DNA from 4 places in the Agrobacterium sp. 5Ca50 genome. Region 1 is predicted to be linked to each of the others. Evidence: riboswitches for the same ligand, from Rfam matches in the RefSeq annotation. Region 1 holds a riboswitch; each other region holds the start of a gene.
The links. Region 1 has a riboswitch for cobalamin ahead of ACZ5FM_RS16305 (DUF1636 family protein). Riboswitches for the same ligand answer to the same signal wherever they lie in the genome.
Positions count from the first base shown of each region.

Region 2: it holds a riboswitch for cobalamin, as region 1 does, so the genes downstream of both, ACZ5FM_RS07230 ((2Fe-2S) ferredoxin domain-containing protein) here and ACZ5FM_RS16305 (DUF1636 family protein) in region 1, are expected to answer to the same signal.
Region 3: it holds a riboswitch for cobalamin, as region 1 does, so the genes downstream of both, bluB (5,6-dimethylbenzimidazole synthase) here and ACZ5FM_RS16305 (DUF1636 family protein) in region 1, are expected to answer to the same signal.
Region 4: it holds a riboswitch for cobalamin, as region 1 does, so the genes downstream of both, ACZ5FM_RS03100 (CbtB domain-containing protein) here and ACZ5FM_RS16305 (DUF1636 family protein) in region 1, are expected to answer to the same signal.

Region 1 covers NZ_AP026438.1:3,395,725-3,400,199, forward strand. Annotated here, with positions in the region: gene cobN (cobaltochelatase subunit CobN) at 1-954, opposite strand, end outside; gene cobW (cobalamin biosynthesis protein CobW) at 958-1,995, opposite strand; gene ACZ5FM_RS16305 (DUF1636 family protein) at 1,992-2,417, opposite strand; cobalamin riboswitch at 2,541-2,753, opposite strand; gene cobO (cob(I)yrinic acid a,c-diamide adenosyltransferase) at 2,888-3,505, shown strand; gene ACZ5FM_RS16315 (cobyric acid synthase) at 3,517-4,475, shown strand, end outside.
Region 2 covers NZ_AP026438.1:1,491,417-1,495,891, reverse strand. Annotated here, with positions in the region: gene ACZ5FM_RS07235 (ABC transporter substrate-binding protein) at 1-1,184, opposite strand, end outside; gene ACZ5FM_RS07230 ((2Fe-2S) ferredoxin domain-containing protein) at 1,199-2,023, opposite strand; cobalamin riboswitch at 2,118-2,309, opposite strand; gene ACZ5FM_RS07225 (GNAT family N-acetyltransferase) at 2,499-3,128, opposite strand; gene ACZ5FM_RS07220 (helix-turn-helix domain-containing protein) at 3,181-3,738, opposite strand; gene ACZ5FM_RS07215 (DMT family transporter) at 3,764-4,475, shown strand, end outside.
Region 3 covers NZ_AP026438.1:1,214,447-1,218,921, forward strand. Annotated here, with positions in the region: gene ACZ5FM_RS05780 (NAD+ synthase) at 1-223, shown strand, start outside; gene ACZ5FM_RS05785 (glyoxalase superfamily protein) at 361-738, opposite strand; gene ACZ5FM_RS05790 (TolB family protein) at 921-1,751, shown strand; cobalamin riboswitch at 1,792-1,976, shown strand; gene bluB (5,6-dimethylbenzimidazole synthase) at 2,056-2,742, shown strand; gene ACZ5FM_RS05800 (DUF2865 domain-containing protein) at 2,777-3,859, opposite strand; gene ACZ5FM_RS05805 (NADP-dependent malic enzyme) at 4,038-4,475, opposite strand, start outside.
Region 4 covers NZ_AP026438.1:645,680-650,154, forward strand. Annotated here, with positions in the region: gene ACZ5FM_RS03090 (bifunctional diguanylate cyclase/phosphodiesterase) at 1-163, shown strand, start outside; gene ACZ5FM_RS03095 (methyl-accepting chemotaxis protein) at 278-2,044, opposite strand; cobalamin riboswitch at 2,216-2,472, shown strand; gene ACZ5FM_RS03100 (CbtB domain-containing protein) at 2,645-2,827, shown strand; gene ACZ5FM_RS03105 (CbtA family protein) at 2,839-3,564, shown strand; gene ACZ5FM_RS03110 (hypothetical protein) at 3,561-3,887, shown strand; gene ACZ5FM_RS03115 (type 1 glutamine amidotransferase family protein) at 3,894-4,460, opposite strand.

The DNA of each region.
Region 1 (4,475 bases):
CACATGCATGGCAAGATCAGACGGGTTGAGACCGCGCATATTGTCGACCCAACCATCATGACGTGTTGTCGCCATGATGACCTGAAAAACCGGAACGCCCAATCGGTCGAAAAGCGTATCGCCAACATCGTCGGTGTGGCTTGCAAAAGCAGTCGCAGCGATGATCGCTGCAGGTTCCAACAGAGGCAGCTTCTCCTCTAGAAACCGAATTGCCTCAGCGTCCTTCAGGCCGCTGACGAAAATCGGCAATGGCGCAAACCCACGCCTTTCCAAAGCCGCAAACAACGCATCGACAGGCGCGATATCCGCCGCCAGCAACATCGAGCGGTAAAACAACATTGGCAAGACAGGTGCATCGGGAGCAAAGCCATCCAATGCTCGCTCAAGATCGACAAACCCCTCACCGGGTCGGTAGAAGCCGGCCTTTGGCAACGGGTCTGGTACGATCTCTGGCCATGCTTGACCCTTGGAAAGGGCCGTTAGACCGGTCGAAAGCCGCGCCATATTGACAGCGCCGCCTTCGCGGAAAAATGACAGGATTGCCGAAAGAGTAGAAGCATCAACAGTCGATGCCGCTTCCAGCTTTTCGTCCCGTTCACTGCATTCACCGGGCAAAAGGACCAGTTTGATGCCACGTCGCCTAGCCATCAAACCAAGCTGATCGACACCGTAACGCCAACGATCTGCACCGCCGAGAATCCGGATAAGGATCAGTTTCGCCTTTTCCGCCGTCTTCTCAATCCAGAGATCGACAGACATGGGATGGCGAAGTTCGGACAGGTTGGCAGAGACGAGCGAGAGGGAGCCAGCACATGCCTGCGTCCAACCGCGCTCCAGACCTGCCAGATCGCTGCTAGAAAAAGATAACACCACCACATCCGCCTGTGGCTGGTTGAGATCAACCGGCTCGATCAGGTCGTCGAGAGACGAAGATGTGGTGGCGAGAATATGCATGGATCAGGCCGCAAGCATCTTTTCGATTTTTGCGCGATCGATACCCTTTTCACCAATAACCACCAGACGGCTGCGGCGGGTTTCGCCTGCTGCCCAAGGGCGGTCAAAGTAATGATTGACGCGCGAACCTACTGCCTGCACCTGCAGGCGCATAGGCTTGGCGGAAACCTCGACAAATCCCTTGATGCGCAGCACGTTTTCCGCAGCGGCTGTTTCAGCGATACGGGACGCCAGAGCTTCAGGGTCACTTACCGCGGACAATTCCACAACGAAGCTGTCGAACTCGTCGTGATCGTGGTCTTCTTCCTCATCGTGATGGGTATGGCGATTTTCAATGTCGTCTTCCACAGCAAGACCAAGACCGATCAGGACAGCGGGATCAATGGCGCCATTGGACGCTACAACGATCTTTGCAGCCTTGGGCAGATGTTCGCCAATATGCGCCTTGGCGCGTTCCAGACCTTCGGCATCCAGCAGATCGCCCTTGGTCAGGACGATAAGGTCAGCGCAGGCAATCTGGTCTTCGAACACTTCTTCAACTGGATCATCATGGTCAAGCGCCTCGTCATTGGCACGCTGGGCAGCAAGAGCATCCAGATCATGCGAGACCATGCCTTCTGCAAGTGCAGCACCGTCGGCAACAGCGATAACAGCATCCACCGTGACGCGGCTTTTGATTGCCGGCCACTGGAACGCCTGCACCAGAGGCTTCGGCAGGGCAAGGCCGGAAGTTTCGATCAAAATATGCTCCACCTTCGGCTGACGGCTGAGGATCTGCTCGATCGCTGGCTGAAAATCATCGGCAACCGTGCAGCAAATGCAGCCATTTGCCAGTTCAACGATATTTTCTTCCGGGCAGCTTTCGATACCGCAGCCCTTGAGGATTTCGCCATCAATGCCAACATCGCCAAACTCATTGACGATAATCGCAAGACGCTTGCCTTCCAGTTTTTCCAGAAGACCACGCAGAAGCGTGGTTTTTCCAGCACCCAGAAAACCGGTGACGATGGTGCAAGGGACACGGTCCAGCGAATTGCTCATGATTTTTCCTCTGTGTAATCAAATGGTGGAATACGGGCAATCATGCCGCGTTTCAAACTGTCGGGACGTCCGCGCCAAGGCATAAGACCGTCCGGCGCACTGGCAAGCAATTGCGCGCCGATCAGCAGGTCGTCAGCATCGTCTTGTGCAAGGCCGCCAAAAATATAGGACCAGCCATCAACACTGCGAATACTGGCGCTCAAACCACGCTTGCAATTGGCAAGACAATTGACGCTACGTACCTCGATGCCAACATCCTGGGCCTTCGCGATAGCGGCAGATGACAAAAGCGCGCCGGGTCGGGGATCGGCATTCGGATCGTCCTCGCTGCGACAGTTTCGGCAGACAAATACAACGACACCATCAGCGGTGCCGTTTTGTGTTTTACCGTCAAGGCAGGGTGACGTTGCCGTAATATCCAAATCCGTATTCGCTTTCCGCGCCTTCAAAAAAATCATGGGGTGCGGTTATCGAAAACGGCAATTCATCGCGATGAGAGCCAGATATTCGATCGGTTCGACTGACCGGAGCACCCCGCCCGACAGACGTATTTTCCTGAAACGGCAGGTCTCCTGGCTTGCGGCTTATGGCGCCCGTGTCGCCGCCTTCCCGAACATATGTCCAGTGGCGTTTCGGCGTGGGCTGACCGCTTACAGTTGCGGGGGCAGCCACGGAGTGGCCCGTCAAATCGGGGCGGAACCGTGTTCCCTCTTAGCTTTTCCCGTTGCCGGAAAAAGACCGTCAGTGATTTACACTTAGGCGCAACCGCTGCTGCGGTCAATGCAAAGCCCACATGCCGCCAGCATTGCCGGGTGAGGCAAATTGGCTATAGTTGCCGCTTCGCAAATAGCAGATAAGCGTTTTTAGACATAGCAATGACAGGAATACCGCCATGACCCGCGAGATTACCGAGACTGAGGCCGAGCGTCACCGCCAAAAAATGGTCAATCGCAAAGCCGTCCAGGATGCCGAAGTCGCGGAAAAAACGGTCGAAAAAGGGCTTTTGATCGTCAATACCGGACCGGGTAAAGGCAAGTCTACCGCGGCCTTCGGTCTGGCGCTGCGCATGCTTGGCAATGGCCGCCGCGTCGGTGTCGTGCAGTTCATAAAGGGCGCTTGGGCGACCGGTGAACAACAAGCCTTGACTCTGTTCGGAGACCGCGTCGAATGGCGCACCATGGGCGAAGGTTTCACGTGGGACACTCAAGATCTGAAACGCGATGTCGCCGCAGCCGCCAAGGCATGGGCGGAAGCAAAGACGCTTATGGAGGACAAAACGATCGGACTTCTTGTCCTCGACGAGTTGAACATTGCTCTCCGCTACGAATATCTTGACCTGAACGACGTGATCGAGACATTGCAGAACCGTAGCCCCGATTTGCATGTTGTCGTCACCGGCCGTAACGCCAAGCAGCCTTTGATCGATGCTGCTGATATGGTGACTGAGATGACGCTGGTGAAGCATCACTTCAAGGCTGGCGTCAAAGCCCAGGCCGGTATCGAGTTTTAGGATAAAACCACATGGCAGCACGCGTTCTGATGTTTCAGGGCACCGGCTCTGATGTCGGCAAATCGCTTATGGTCGCAGGCCTTGCCCGCGCCTTTGTCAAACGTGGCTTGTCGGTGCTGCCATTCAAACCTCAAAACATGTCCAACAATGCTGCTGTGACCGCTGACGGCGGTGAAATTGGCCGCGCCCAGGCGCTACAGGCGCGCGCTGCCGGCGTTCCTCTATCTGTTCACATGAACCCGGTGCTGTTGAAGCCGCAAAGCGAAACCGGTGCGCAGGTGGTTGTGCAGGGAAAGGTCATTGGTAATGCTAAGGCTGCCGATTACCAGCATATGAAGGCAGGTCTGATGCCGCATGTGTTAGAGAGTTTGGAACGTCTTAAGTCACAAGCTGATCTGGTGCTGGTCGAAGGTGCTGGCAGTGCCTCCGAAGTCAATCTGCGCGCCAATGATATTGCCAATATGGGATTTGCCCGTGCCGCCGATGCACCCGTCATTCTGATCGGCGATATTGACCGAGGAGGCGTTATCGCCAGCCTGGTTGGCACCAAAACGGTTCTGGACCTGGATGATGCGGCGATGATCGAGGGATTTATCGTCAACCGTTTCCGCGGCGATCCAACACTGTTCGACAATGGAATGCGGATCATTGCCGACAAAACCGGATGGCGCAGCATAGGCCTTCTGCCTCACTTTGCCGAGGCGCAACAGCTACCGGCCGAAGACGCGCTTGGCCTGAGTGGGCCCGCCACACAAAAGCCCGGCGCAAAAATCCGTATTGCAGTGCCGATCCTGCCGCATATTTCCAATTTTGATGATCTCGATCCTCTCGACATGGAAGAGACTGTCGAACTTGTCAGGGTGAGACCCGGACAGACCATTCCAGCCGATTGCGCGCTGGTTCTCCTGTGCGGATCAAAGTCGACAATTGCTGATCTGGAAGTGCTGAAAAAGTCCGGGCTTGATATCGA
Region 2 (4,475 bases), 1.8 Mb from region 1:
GCCCAGAGCGCAATATCGAAATCGCCTGCCGAAGCAACCTGCTGGATGCTTTCGACCACCTGCGTATCAAGCTCCACGCCGACCCTTGCCAGCTGCGCCTTAACGACCGGCAGCATGGTTACGAGGTCAGGACGCTGCGGATAGGTAATGGCCAGCAGGCGCAGCGGCTTGCCGTCCTTTTCACGGGTGCCGTTGGAACCCTTGGTCCAGCCCGCCTCCTCCAGCAGCGCCGCTGCCTTAACCAGATCTGTCACGCGGGGATTTTTTCCGGCAAAGGGAAAATAGGCGGCGTAAGCGGCGGTTGCCGGTTCACCGCCATTGATGGCGGCTGCCAGTTCCGTGCGATCAAAGGCCAGATCAAGCGCCTGGCGCAGTTTGACATCTGCCAGCAGCGGACGGGTGGTGTTGAGGAATGCCAGATATTGATACCCGACCGGGAAAGACTTGATGGTGAGGTCCGGGTTGGTTTTCAGGCGGCTGACGACTTCTGACGGCAGGCCGAAGGCCAGATCAAGTTCGCCGGATTCCAGCGCCAGTGTCATGCTTTGCGCGTCACCAAACTTGCGGAACTCAACCGGAGAACGGTTGTCTGCACCGACAAAATGGGCGTTGGGTGCAAGGGTGATCGATGCATCTGTCTTGAAATCGGCAATGCTGTAAGGGCCGGTAAACAGCGCCTCGCCATTGGGTGCCGGTGTGTAGGCGACCAGTGGCCATTCGGCAAACAGTGCCTGAATGTAGGGAACCGGCTTTTCCGTCGTGACCTTGAGTGTCAGGTCATCGACCGCGGCAAAACTCAGCTTGCCACCGGTGGCAAGCGCCGCCTTGTTGTTGGCGAATGTATTGTCAAATCCGGCGGCCAGAGCCTTGGCGGTGACGGGCGAACCGTCTGAAAAGGCGCGGCCCGGCTGCAGGGTGATTGTCCAGGTCAGCTCATCATTGCGCTCTGCCTTGTCAGCCAGTTCCGGCACCAGCTTGCCATCACGGTCAACGGTAAACAGGTTTTCGCCAACGCCGTGGCTGGTCAGGGCCCAACCGTTGGAACCCTTGGCCGGATCGGTGCCCGAGGTGATGTAGGTTGCGCCAACGCGTAGCGGCTCTGCGGCAAAACCGGCAGCCGCCGTGGACATGACGGCGGTGGCAAGCCAGGTCGCGCCAAGACGCGACAGGAATTTGGGTGACATTTTATCTCCTCGGATCAGTTTTGGGGAATACGCAGCCGCTGCTTGCGGCCTGTGGGATGGTAGGCGTGGGTTTCGACCACATGGTTGCCAAGTTCAGGGCTGCCGAGCAGATGGCCTGCAATGATGTCATCGACCGCCTGTTCGGTAACGCCGCCGTAATAGGTGCCATCGGGAAACACCTGCAGCACCGGCGCCAGATTGCACGGGCCAAGGCAGCTGGATTTGGCCGTCATGGTGCCAGCACCGGTGACGCGCAGTTTCAAACGTTCCTGCTGGTTGCGAAGGTGGTTCCAGATTGTCTCGGCGCCTGCGCTGTTACAGGCACCGCCGGAACAGACGAGAACGCGGTATTTCTGTGCTGGCACCAGCGACCCTTCCTGCGCGACCGCCTTGCCGGACGTGGTTTCCAGCGCCTGCGCCTGTTCCAGAAGCTCGCTCATCAGCGGCAGCATCAGGCCCGCAGAGGCAATATCGCCGGTGATGGAAATTTCCGGCCATGGCTGGGTGGCTGACGCACGCCAGCGCTTCAGCGACTTGACCAACCAGTTGCGGAAACTCGGCTCGACCGGCAGAACCAGCGGCAGAATGGTGATATGGTCAAGCTGCTGTTCCAGCAGGGAAAACAGCCCGTCGCGCAGCGAGGGCGTGCCCTGCTCCGTAAAGGCAAATTGCACGATGTCTCCGGGGCGTGACAGCGCAATATGGTCAGCCAGTTTTTCGGCAAGGCGCTGCATTTCCAGATGTGGAGATGCGGCAAAGGCAGACTTTGCAATGAGAAGAATGGCGCGCCGTGACGGGCGCATGGGTGGGGTTTTCAGGTGTTTTACGTCTTCATTCACTGCCAAAATCTCAAATACAGGAGGCAGCAAAAATGAAGGCATGTCTGGCAGGAAGGCCGCGCACACACTCATTCCTGTGGCACACCCCGACCACGGAATCGTATCTCGTCAGGCAGGTCTCCTGGCTTGCGGGTCAATGCCGTTGTCCGTCTTCCCGGCATTTCTGCCAGTGACATGTTGGACAAACGGCTAACCGCTTACAGTTGCGGGACAGCTTCGGTTTTGCACCGAATTCCCTCTTAGCTTCCACCCAGAGGTGGAAGAACCATGACCCAGACAAGCTACACGTTCAGATATCACTGTCAATGTTACCAAGCCGCGCTTTGGTACGGGCAGTGGATGGACCGACAGATAACATAAGTTACGTTATTACATAACGTGATCGATTATAATGGCAAGGGCATTGGGTGGTGAATGCACAGCAAGCCCCTGCCCCTGGCAAGCGTGTGACAAGGGCAAGGTTGGGTGACTGGTGTTAGGCTTCTTTCTGTTGCGGCTGGATCAGCGGTACATGCGGTGCGGCCGTCAGTGGCAGGTGGCCAGTCAGGCGCGGATCGGCCTGCGTTTCCACCTGAAAAGCATAGGGCCGGAAACCGGAGCGCAGGTAAAAGCCGAGTGCCGAGGGATGGTCCAGCGTGCAGGTGTGCAGGTGCAGGCGTTTGATGTCTCTCTGCCAGGCACGTTTCAGCGTCGCATTCATCAGCGCGCGGCCAAGCCCCTTGCCGGTTACTTCCTCGGTCAGGCCCAGAAACACCAGCTCACATTCATTCGGCTCACGGAAATCAAGTTCCATCAGGCCGATATCCTGCTGGCCATCGCGCAGCACGTAGAGCTCCACATCCTCATGGCCAATGATCGAGGCCAGTTTTTCATCGCTGATGATGAGGCGCGAAAACCACAGCCATTCTGCACCGATCTTTCGGTAAAGCGTGCGATACGCCTCCAGATCTGGCTTTTCCATACGGTCCAGGCGGATGTCACCGACAAAGGACGGTTCTGCCGCTTGCGGATTTTCGGTCATTTCCAGACAGGTGACGACACTGGCAACATGTCCCGGCTGGACGTGCGAATAACCTGATGGCGTGAAGGTCTTTGTGGTGCTCATGATCATGCTCGATATATGCGGAAGGCAGGAATTGGGGTGTTTGGGCTTGCGTTTAGCAAACCACCACGCGGGTAAAATGCAGCACCTCATCGCCGATATTTTCATAGGAATATGGCTGGGCGCTGTCGAAAATGGTGAAGTCCCCGGCTTTGACCACCACGGAACCATCCTGTTTGTTGATGCGCAGGCGACCGGCCGACACGGATATCATTTCATACCAGCCAACCGGGTCCGGCTCTGCCTGATAGGTATCGCCAACATCGATCGACCACGACCACAATTCGGCAAGGCTGCGGGCTGGCGCCGTGCCCAACAGCACGGCAAAACTTTTGCGCGTTGCGCCGCGCCAGGCAATTTCCTCGACCTTGGTGGTGCTGGCGGCGGGATTTGCCACCATGGCCGCAAAACCGACACCCAGCGCACGCGACAGCGAGGCCAGCTTGCTGAGGCTGATATTGGTATCGCCACTTTCGAGATTGCTGATCATGCGACGGCTGAGGCCGGAGGCCTGGGCCAAGGCTTCCTGGCTCATGCCCGCATCAGCACGGTAACGGCGAAGATTGGCGGCCACATGGGCGAGAACATCGGATGGGTCATCTTGACTGTGCATTATATTGCTCATATTGCGTATTATTATGCACACACTTTCGAAATACAAGCTGGTTTTTTCCCGCCAGGAACTGGCGCTGATTGCCATTACCGTGGTCTGGGGCGCGACCTTCCTGATCATTCACACTGCCATGAGCCATACCGGGCCGTTGTTTTTTGTCGGACTGCGGTTTCTCGGGGCTGCTGCCATTTGTCTGGTCATTTTCCGCAAGCGCATGCGGCATCTGACCCTGACTGAACTGCGTGGCGGTGCGGTTATCGGCACGTCGATATTCATCGTGTTTTCCCTGCAGACCTTTGGTTTGCAGACGGTCAACAGCAGCACATCGGCCTTTTTGACGGCGCTTTACGTGCCGCTGGTGCCGCTGCTGCAATGGCTGGTGTTGAAACGGCCGCCGAAAACCACCACGCTTGTTGGCGTGGCGCTGGCCTTTGCCGGGTTGGTGATGATTGCCGGGCCGGATGCGCTGCATGTCGGGCTTGGGGCTGGTGAAATTGCCACCTTGCTGAGTGCCTTTGCCATTGCCGTCGAGATACTGCTGATGAGCCGTTTTGCGATGGTGGTGGATAGCGGCCGTATTTCCGTGGTGCAGTGTTTTGTGGCAAGCGCCCTTTCCTTCCTTGCCATGCCGCTGTTTGGCGAAGGCATTCCCGACTTTTCATGGGTATGGCTGACGGCGGCCCTCGGACTGGCGGTGGCCAGCGCGCTGATCCAGTTCACCATGAACTGGGCGCAGA
Region 3 (4,475 bases), 1.5 Mb from region 1:
TCCGGTGCTGGATGATATCCTAGAATGCCTGGTGGAGCAGGAAATGTCGGTGGATGACATTGTGGCGCGCGGCCATGACGTCACGACCGTACACCGCATCGAGCATCTGCTTTATCTTGCGGAATACAAGCGCCGCCAGTCTGCGCCGGGTGTGAAGATTACCAAGAAGAACTTCGGGCGTGATCGCCGTTACCCGATCACCAACCGGTTCAGAGATCGGTAGAGATAAGAGCGGCGCGGATCAAACCGCGCCGTTTTTGTATGCTGTGTTGCCGTGTATGGCTGCAACACGACTCTCGTCGTCTCTATGCTTGTCACAGAGATCCAGCGGAGCGCGTCGGCGCGACATCATTCCCGTCCCTAAATCACCTGACCGACATCGATGCGGTTGCCATCCGGGTCTTCAAAAACAAAGGCGCGCAGGCCGTAATCCTTGTCCTGCAGACCCTTGATGATGCGCAGGCCATGTTGTTTGCACAGCGTATGCAGGGCATCGACGTCACTCACCATCATGTGAGCAACGTTGAAGGGGGCTGCCTTGTGTGACGGCTGCAGGATCAGATGCAGCTCGGCATTGCCCTGTTTCAGGATCATGAAACCGACGGGATTGCCGTTTTCAAAGACCTTGGTGAAGCCGAGAACACCGACATAGAAGTCATGGGCCTTTTGAATGTCCTTGACGGGAAGCATGGCGGCAATCCGGCCAATACGGATGCCTTGATCGGCGATGGAATTCATCGCAGAACCTCGAACCTGGGAGAAACGGGGCAGGGTAAACGGACGGTGCCGAAACGCTGCTGTTCTCCTTATTTGAATTTGCAGGACGGTGCCTGCGGCACTAGGATCATTATGTGAAGGTGTCGGGCGAGGCAAATGAAATGTCCGCTCAATCCTGTTGATGAGCAATCCCGGGAGGATGCGTGCGCAGTTCCATCGAAATCTACAACATCCGCACCCGTCAGATGCGTGTGGTCTGGCAGACCGAGGCGCTGTTTGAGGCGCCCAACTGGTCGCCGGATGGTCAATATCTGCTGCTCAATGCCGATGGGCTGATCTATCGCTTGTCGCTTTCGGGTGATCCGACACCGCTCAAGGTGGACACCGGTTTTGCGACCCTGTGCAATAACGACCATGGCATTTCGCCTGACGGTTCGCTTTATGCCATTTCCGACAAGGTGGAGTTTGGCAAGAGCGCAATCTACCTGCTGCCGTCGTCCGGCGGCACGCCAAGGCTGATGACGCACAATTTGCCATCCTATTGGCATGGCTGGTCACCGGATGGAAAATCATTCACTTACTGCGGCATTCGTGATCAGGTTTTTGATATATATTCCATGGACATAGAGAGCGAAGTTGAATCACGTCTTACGCATGGTGAGGGCCGTAATGACGGGCCGGATTACTCCGCCGATGGCCAGTGGATCTATTTCAATTCCAGCCGCACCGGGCTGATGCAGATATGGCGTGTGAATACTGATGGCTCATCCGTCGAGCGCGTAACCGACAGTAATTTTGGAGACTGGTTTCCACATCCGTCGCCATCAGGCGACAAGGTGGTGTTCGTGTCCTACGACGCCGATGTCTTTGACCATCCCCGTGACCTCGATGTGCGGGTGCGGTTGATGGATACCGATGGCGGCAATGTCGAGACGCTGTTTGAACTGTTTGGCGGGCAGGGCACCATGAACTCGCCCAACTGGTCTCCTGATGGCGATGAGTTCGCCTATGTCAGGTATTTCCCGGCGACCTGACGCCACATGCACGCGTGCTTGCATTTGCGCGATGTAGCGGACATAAGCACTGCCGTCAGGTGCCTGCACGACGTGCGGGAGAATCGGGAATCCGGTGCAAGACCGGAGCGTGCCCAACGCTGTAAGGCGGACATCTGCTGCACCAATCGCCACTGGATGTTCCGGGAAGGCGGCAGCGGAAGGACGATGCCAAGCCAGAAGACCGGCCCGACATCATAGACCAGCCCGTATGGACGGCGGGATGGTTGTTTGCCTGGTGGGTTCTGCGGGATCTGCCGGCGATAGGCATTGTTGGGGATTAACGATGCAGGACGATCCGTTTTCTGAAGCCCGCCACGCGGCCGGGGCTTTTTCCTGTGATGACAAGGCAGCCGTTTACCGGGCCATTGAGACGCGCCGTGATGTGCGCAATGAGTTTGAAAGCCATCCATTGCCGGATGATCTGGTGCAGCGGCTGCTGGCTGCCGCTCACGCCGCGCCCTCGGTCGGTTTCATGCAGCCGTGGAACTTCACACTGATCAGGGATCAGACGGTGCGTGATGCCGCCTGGCAGGCTTTCGCCCGTGCCAGTGAGGAGGCGGCGCTGCTGTTCGAAGATGACAGGCAGAGCCTTTATCGTAGCCTCAAGCTCGAGGGCATTCGAACCGCGCCCCTCAGCATCTGCGTGACCTGCGATCCGACCCGTGGTGGCACTGTTGTTCTGGGACGCACCCACAATCCACGTATGGATGTCTATTCCACGGTCTGCGCCATCCAAAACCTATGGCTTGCAGCCCGTGCCGAAGGGGTGGGCGTCGGTTGGGTCAGTATCTTCCATGATGCAGACATACGCCGCATTCTCGGCATACCCGACCATATCGAAATCGTTGCCTGGTTATGTCTGGGTTTTGTGACCGAACTCTACCGAGAGCCGGAACTGGCCGTGAAGGGCTGGGCCAAAAGACTGCCGCTGGAAGATCTGGTGTTCCACGATCGGTGGGGCCGTCGCTAAATCTATTGGCGCGTGTGAGGAAAGGCGTCGTGCATCACTGCTGCTGCGGTTGTGCACCTTGCAGAGCCGGATTGTGCAGATCGATCCGGCTGGTTTCCTCGGGCAGAAATTGTGGTCCGACGACCCGAACTTTGCTATCTTTGGGATCATAGTCGCGCTCGGCAGGAGCTGCGGCAACCGGTTGTTCTGCCTGCTTCTTTTCGCCATTCGGCGTCTTGATATCGGTAACGCCGGAATAGGGTTCTGCGGGTTTTGACTGGTTGGCCTCTTCCTGTTTTTTCATCTGGTCGAAATAAGACGCCATGTTGCAGCCGCAGGACGGCGAGCGGGTGTCTGCTGACGTGTTGCGATAGGCAAAGGCGGTCGGCAGATCCTTGTATGGTTTGCCGGTCTCGGCAGAAACCATGTCCGCACTCTCCTGACCTTGCAGGGAGTGGTAATAAAGCTCGGTCTCAGAACCGGGGCACATTTGCTCACAGGTCGCGGCCTGACGGCGAAAATCAAGCGGTGAGGCATTGGACGAAATCGGGAAGAACGCGCCGTCGCACGTGCGTACGCACAGGGTTCTAAGGCCGCCCTGCATTGGCGGTGTGAACACCGGCTGGCGGTTCGGGTCCACCTCGATCATGCCGGGTGGGGCAAATTCCTGGGTCTGATCATTCGGGCTAGCGGCCGCAGACTGCGGGCGCTCGTCAAAGCAGCCATTGGCATCAAGTGCTGCCATGACACGGTCGCGGTCAACGCCGCGATTACGTTGCTGCGCTATCATCTGGTCGCGGCTGACAAGCAGTTCGTCACGCTCCGCCTCGGCGTCATAAAGCGCATCTTCAATCTGGTCGCACAGCTGGGCATTTTCACCACCGTAAACGACAATGCTGCCGCTCGAGCAGCCATAGGCCCTCAGATCATTGCGGATTTTGCGGATGATGATGTTCTGGCGGGTCAAGGCGCTGGCAAAATGGCGCACTTCGGCAGTGTTGCCAATAATCTGGGCCGGTGCGCGCAATTCCTGACGCAGGTCATCACACACCGAGGCGGCAAAGGACACGGCAGGAAAGCTACCGATCAATACCGGCAAAAACAGCATTGTAAAATTGCGCAGTTTCAAAGCTGTCACCTGTATGTTCCGCTTCCGATGTGGTTGCGTTTTCGGCTTCGCGTCTGCGGACATCCAAACAAAAAGGATGGAAAAAGATATGCCGCAAGCGCCTCATTCATCAGATTGTTATCATATAAATGAGGCAGTTGCGGCAATCGGCAATTCAAAACTGCGTTAACGCAGCTTTAGGGCACCATTACGGATGCGAGGCTTCCACGACAGCCAGGGCTGCCATGTTGACCACGCCGCGCGATGTCACGGTTGGCGACAGAATATGTGCGGGCAGGGCGGTGCCGAGCAGGATCGGGCCAACATGCAGCGCATCCGTCATGGTGCGGACCAGACCGAGCGAAATATTCGCCGCGTCAAGGTTCGGGAACACCAGCAGGTTTGCTTCGCCAGACAACGTGCTGTCAGGCATCGCACGCTTGCGCAGGCTTTCCGTCAGGGCAGAACCACCCTGCATTTCGCCGTCGACTTCGAGATCTGGTGCGGTGTCACGAACGATCTGCAAGGCGTCACGCATCTTGCGGGCGCTTTCCGAATCACGCGAACCGAAGTTGGAGTGGCTGATCAGCGCGGCCTTTGGCGTAATACCAAAGCGGCGGATTTCCTGAGCGGCCAGAATGGTGCT
Region 4 (4,475 bases), 950 kb from region 1:
TGTGGCGGTGCTGGCTGAAGGTGTCGAGACTCGCGAACAGTTGCAGGTGCTTTTGTCGGAAGGATGCGACGAAGTTCAAGGCTTCCTATTCGGTCGCCCCGCAACACGCGAACAGCTGTCTGCTTCCACGCCTCTTCTTTTTGGTATCGGCAAAGCTGTGTGAGTTGATACCAAAAACGACTGCCCGTCTCGTGAGAAACGGGCAGTCCAAAATTCCGCAATATCAATGATGTACGGACGGATGAACAAAGGCAAGGAGCAATCCTTGCCTTTGTTGTTACGACGCCTTGGCCAGTCCCTTGGTGGCGGACTTTGGCTGGTAGATGGTGTTTTTCCCGTAACCGCGATCTTCGGGTCCAAGCTTGGACGCATCCGAGCCCGGCTCACGCTGCCATTTGCGGCGGTTAAGCTTGAAGCGCTTGACGAGATGTTCAAGTTCACCTGCACCTTCGGCCAATGCTTCGGAAATGGCGCTCATGCTGCTGACCATCGCTGCATTCTGCTGGGTCATCTGATCGAGTGAGCCGATTGCCGAATTGATCTCTGACAGCTTCGTGGATTGTTCAGAGGAGCCAATCGCGATGGCCTCGACATTGCTTTCGATGCTTTGCACAAAGCCCTGAATGTTCTTGAGTGCATCACCTGTCTTGCCAACCAGTCTGACGCCTTCATTGACCTCATTGGTCGAGTTCTTGATCAGGCCGGATATTTCCTTGGCGGCGGAGGCTGAACGCTGGGCAAGCTCACGCACCTCCTGCGCGACGACCGCAAAACCTTTGCCTGCTTCACCGGCGCGGGCAGCCTCAACACCGGCGTTGAGGGCAAGCAAATTGGTCTGGAAGGCGATTTCATCGATGACGCCAATGATCTTGGAAATCTCGCGTGATGCGGTTTCAATGCGCGCCATGGCATCAACCGTTGCATCAACTACCTGCACGGAATCGACAGCTGCAATGCGCGCGTCCTGAACCAGCTTGCGGGCCTCGGCTGTGCGGCCCGTGGATTCGCGAACCGTTTCGGTAATCTGCTCAAGGGCTGCGGAAGTTTCCTCGAGAGCAGCCGCCTGCTGCTCGGAGCGGGTGGCAATGCCACTCGCACTGGCGCGCATCTCGCCGCTTTTACTGGACAGCATGGCCGTTTCGGTCAGCACCTGCTCAAGGGTTTCCTGGAACTTTGCCAGCGACTGGTTGAAGTCGTGTCGCAGGTGGTCGAATTCAGGAACGAAGGGGTCGTCGATTGTCAGACGAATATTGCATTCCGCCAGACGTTCGAGACCAGCGCCCACTTCCTGAAGTGCCCGTACGCGACCAGAGACGTCGGTGGCAAACTTCACAACCTTGATGACCTTGCCTTCATCATTGAGGATTGGGTTGTAGGTCGCCTGAATGAAGATGGCACTGCCATCCTTGGTAATGCGCTTGAACTCGTCGGCATAAAATTCACCGGCAGCCAGACGTGGCCAGAACCCGGCATATTCATTGGAGGCAACATAGTCGGCCTCACAGAACATCTTGTGGTGGCGTCCCTTGATCTCTTGGAGGCTGTAACCCAGCGCCGAGCAGAAGTTTTCATTGGCGGTCAGGATCGTGCCATCCGGCTTGAACTCGATGACGGCCTGTGCGCGCGACAGCGCGGAAATCTTGCCCTTGCTTTCCACGCTCTCCTGCTTGGCGGCAGTAATGTCGGTGGCGATCTTCACCACCTTGACTACCTTGCCGCCGCGGATAATCGGGTTATAGCTGGCCTGGATCCAGATTTCTTCACCGCTCTTCGTCAGGCGGCGGAACTGGCGTTGCTCATACTGGCCGGAAGCGAGGCCCTTCCAGAACGTCGTGTAGTCTGCTGCGGCAGCGTCTTCTGCGCGCATGAACATTCTGTGATGACGGCCTTTGATCTCATCGAGTCGGTAACCGAGCGTCGCGCAGAAATTTTCGTTGGCGTCGAGCACCATGCCGTCGGGTGTAAAAGATATGATGGCCTGCGATCGGCTGAATGCAGACAGGATAGCCGCGGCTTCCGTGCTGAAAATGCGATCAAACCCCATAACTCCACCTGTCAAACTTGGTTAATGTCTATAACTATTCACTGGCAAATTTTAGTTAAAACTTTGATTAGATTTCCGCATTTTCAGCTCTAACGGTACAATCACCTTGTCACGCAGCGACACTGATTGCCCGATTGAAACGTCGCCCATTGACTCAAACCGTGCCGCGCCGGATAACAAAGATGTGATGGTTCCTTGCCGGGTTTTCCGGCGGGATGAAAAGGGAACACGATAGGGAATTGTCCTCATTCGTGGCTGCCCCCGCAACTGTGAACGGAGAGCCTGAAAACAAAGAGCCACTGGTCTGGCGCATCGATATGAAATCATAGTGATTTTGCACTATCGATGCGAAAAAACAGACAGACCGGGAAGGTGTTTTCAGGTTACGACCCGTGAGCCAGGAGACCTGCCATCGCGAGAGTGTCCATGCCGGCGGGGTGTCCGGAATTTGCGCGGTTTTGCGGAAATGCTTCGGCGGTTTCCTCTTTCTTCGTGTGCTTCCCCGTGGTGACGGATGTCGATTGCGGATCCGCGTGTCCATTGCATACGCTGCCGGTTCCGTTTTTGAGACTGCGTATGCATTGAGCGAGAGGGTTCACCATGTCTGTCCAAAACAACGCCGCCACGCAGGCGGTATCTGTCAAATCTGCCAGCGCAGTCCAGTCGCTTCTGGCCGTGTTCTGCGGCCTGTTCATCATCGGTTTTGTCGGCTTTTCGCATATCGAGGCCGTGCATAATGCCGCGCATGATACGCGCCATGTCAACGCCTTTCCCTGCCACTGAGGGAGAGCGGCATGTCGTCTTTTCGTAATATCGTTTTTACATCCGTTTTGGTGGGGCTGATCTGCGGACTTGCCGTCAGCCTCATGCAATATGTCGGCACCACACCGTTGATCCTGCATGCCGAGACATTCGAATCGGCTGGCGGTGAGGCCGGGCATAATCATGACGCAGCACCGGCAACCGGTGAAGCGGCTGCGTCTGCTGGCCACGCTCATGACGAAGAAGCCTGGGGACCGGCGGATGGTTTTGAGCGGAATGCCTACACGGCTGCTGCCAATATTCTGACGGCAATCGGTTATGCACTGGTTCTGACCGGCCTCATCTCACTGCGGGGCAGCAATATTGGCTGGCGTGAAGGTCTGTTCTGGGGGCTTGGCGGCTTTGCGGCCGTGGCTCTGGCACCGATGGTCGGTCTGCCGCCTGAATTGCCGGGAAGCCCGGCTGGTGAACTGGCCGCGCGTCAGGCCTGGTGGATTGGCACTGCGGTAGCAACAGCAGGTGGTTTAGCGCTTTTGGCTTTCCGTCGTGAGCCATGGGCTGCGGTTCTCGCCATCGTGCTGATCGCTGCGCCGCATGTCATTGGTGCGCCGTTGCCGCCGGAAGGCGAACATGCTTTGGCACCACTGCCACTGGAGCGTCGTTTCATCATCCTTGCCACACTCACCAGCTTTGTTTTCTGGGTGTTGCTAGGTGCCTTGAGCGGCACGCTCCTCAAGCGCTTTGAAGCGGCCAAGTGAACACCGGTTCTGCCGAATGGAGCGTGGCGCTTGATGCGCTGCGCTTTTCTGTTACCGGGCATGGCGGGCCTTGCGCCGTGCACCGCCTTGCTTTCAAGGCATTGCTTGGTGCATCACCGGATAGCGAGGCCTGCCTTGCCTGTTTTGCCGAGCATCAGGCTGCGTTTGAAGCCGCCGCCCTCGACAAGATCAAGCGACAAAATCTGGCGGCGGATAAAAGCCTTCATCTGAACAGTCGGGATATTCGTCGCGCATTGGGTAACGATATCGCGTCGGGTCCACAGCGTGTTTGCCGGGTTCTCGACCGCGATGTTGCCAGCTGAGTTATCTCAGCGGTGCTCGGCAGCAAACGCCTTGATTTCTGATTCTGCTTCCGGTCCCCACAGGTCAAGCGCCTTGAGGATCTCGGTGGTAAAACTGACCGGCGCGGTTCCCGCTGCCGTGATAACGCCTTGGTCGCGCACCGCCTGGGGCTGGTCGCGATAATAATCGGCACCCGAATAGGCTGGATAGGCGCGGTGTGAGGCAAGTGAGTTGCCAGTATGGGCAACGTCATTCAAAATGCCGGTGCCGGCCAGCATGCTGGCGGCCGCGCAAATGCCGGCGACCACACGTCCCTCCCGCCGGAACCGCTGCACCATTTCCGTGAAGTCCGGCGCGCTGCCACGCTCCCAACTCAGGCCACCGGGAACAATCAGTGCATCGATCAAGGCCGGATCAAGTGCACCATAGGCCACATCGGGCATGACTTTCAGGCCACCCATTGACGTTACGGGCGAACCATCCGGTGACGCAATGATGATCTCGGCACCCAGATAGCTGCGCGCCACCGCACTGAACAGGGCGCTTTCCCAATCGGCGAACTCGGGCGTCAATGCAATTGCAATACGGGTCATTGTCTTTGTCCTTGC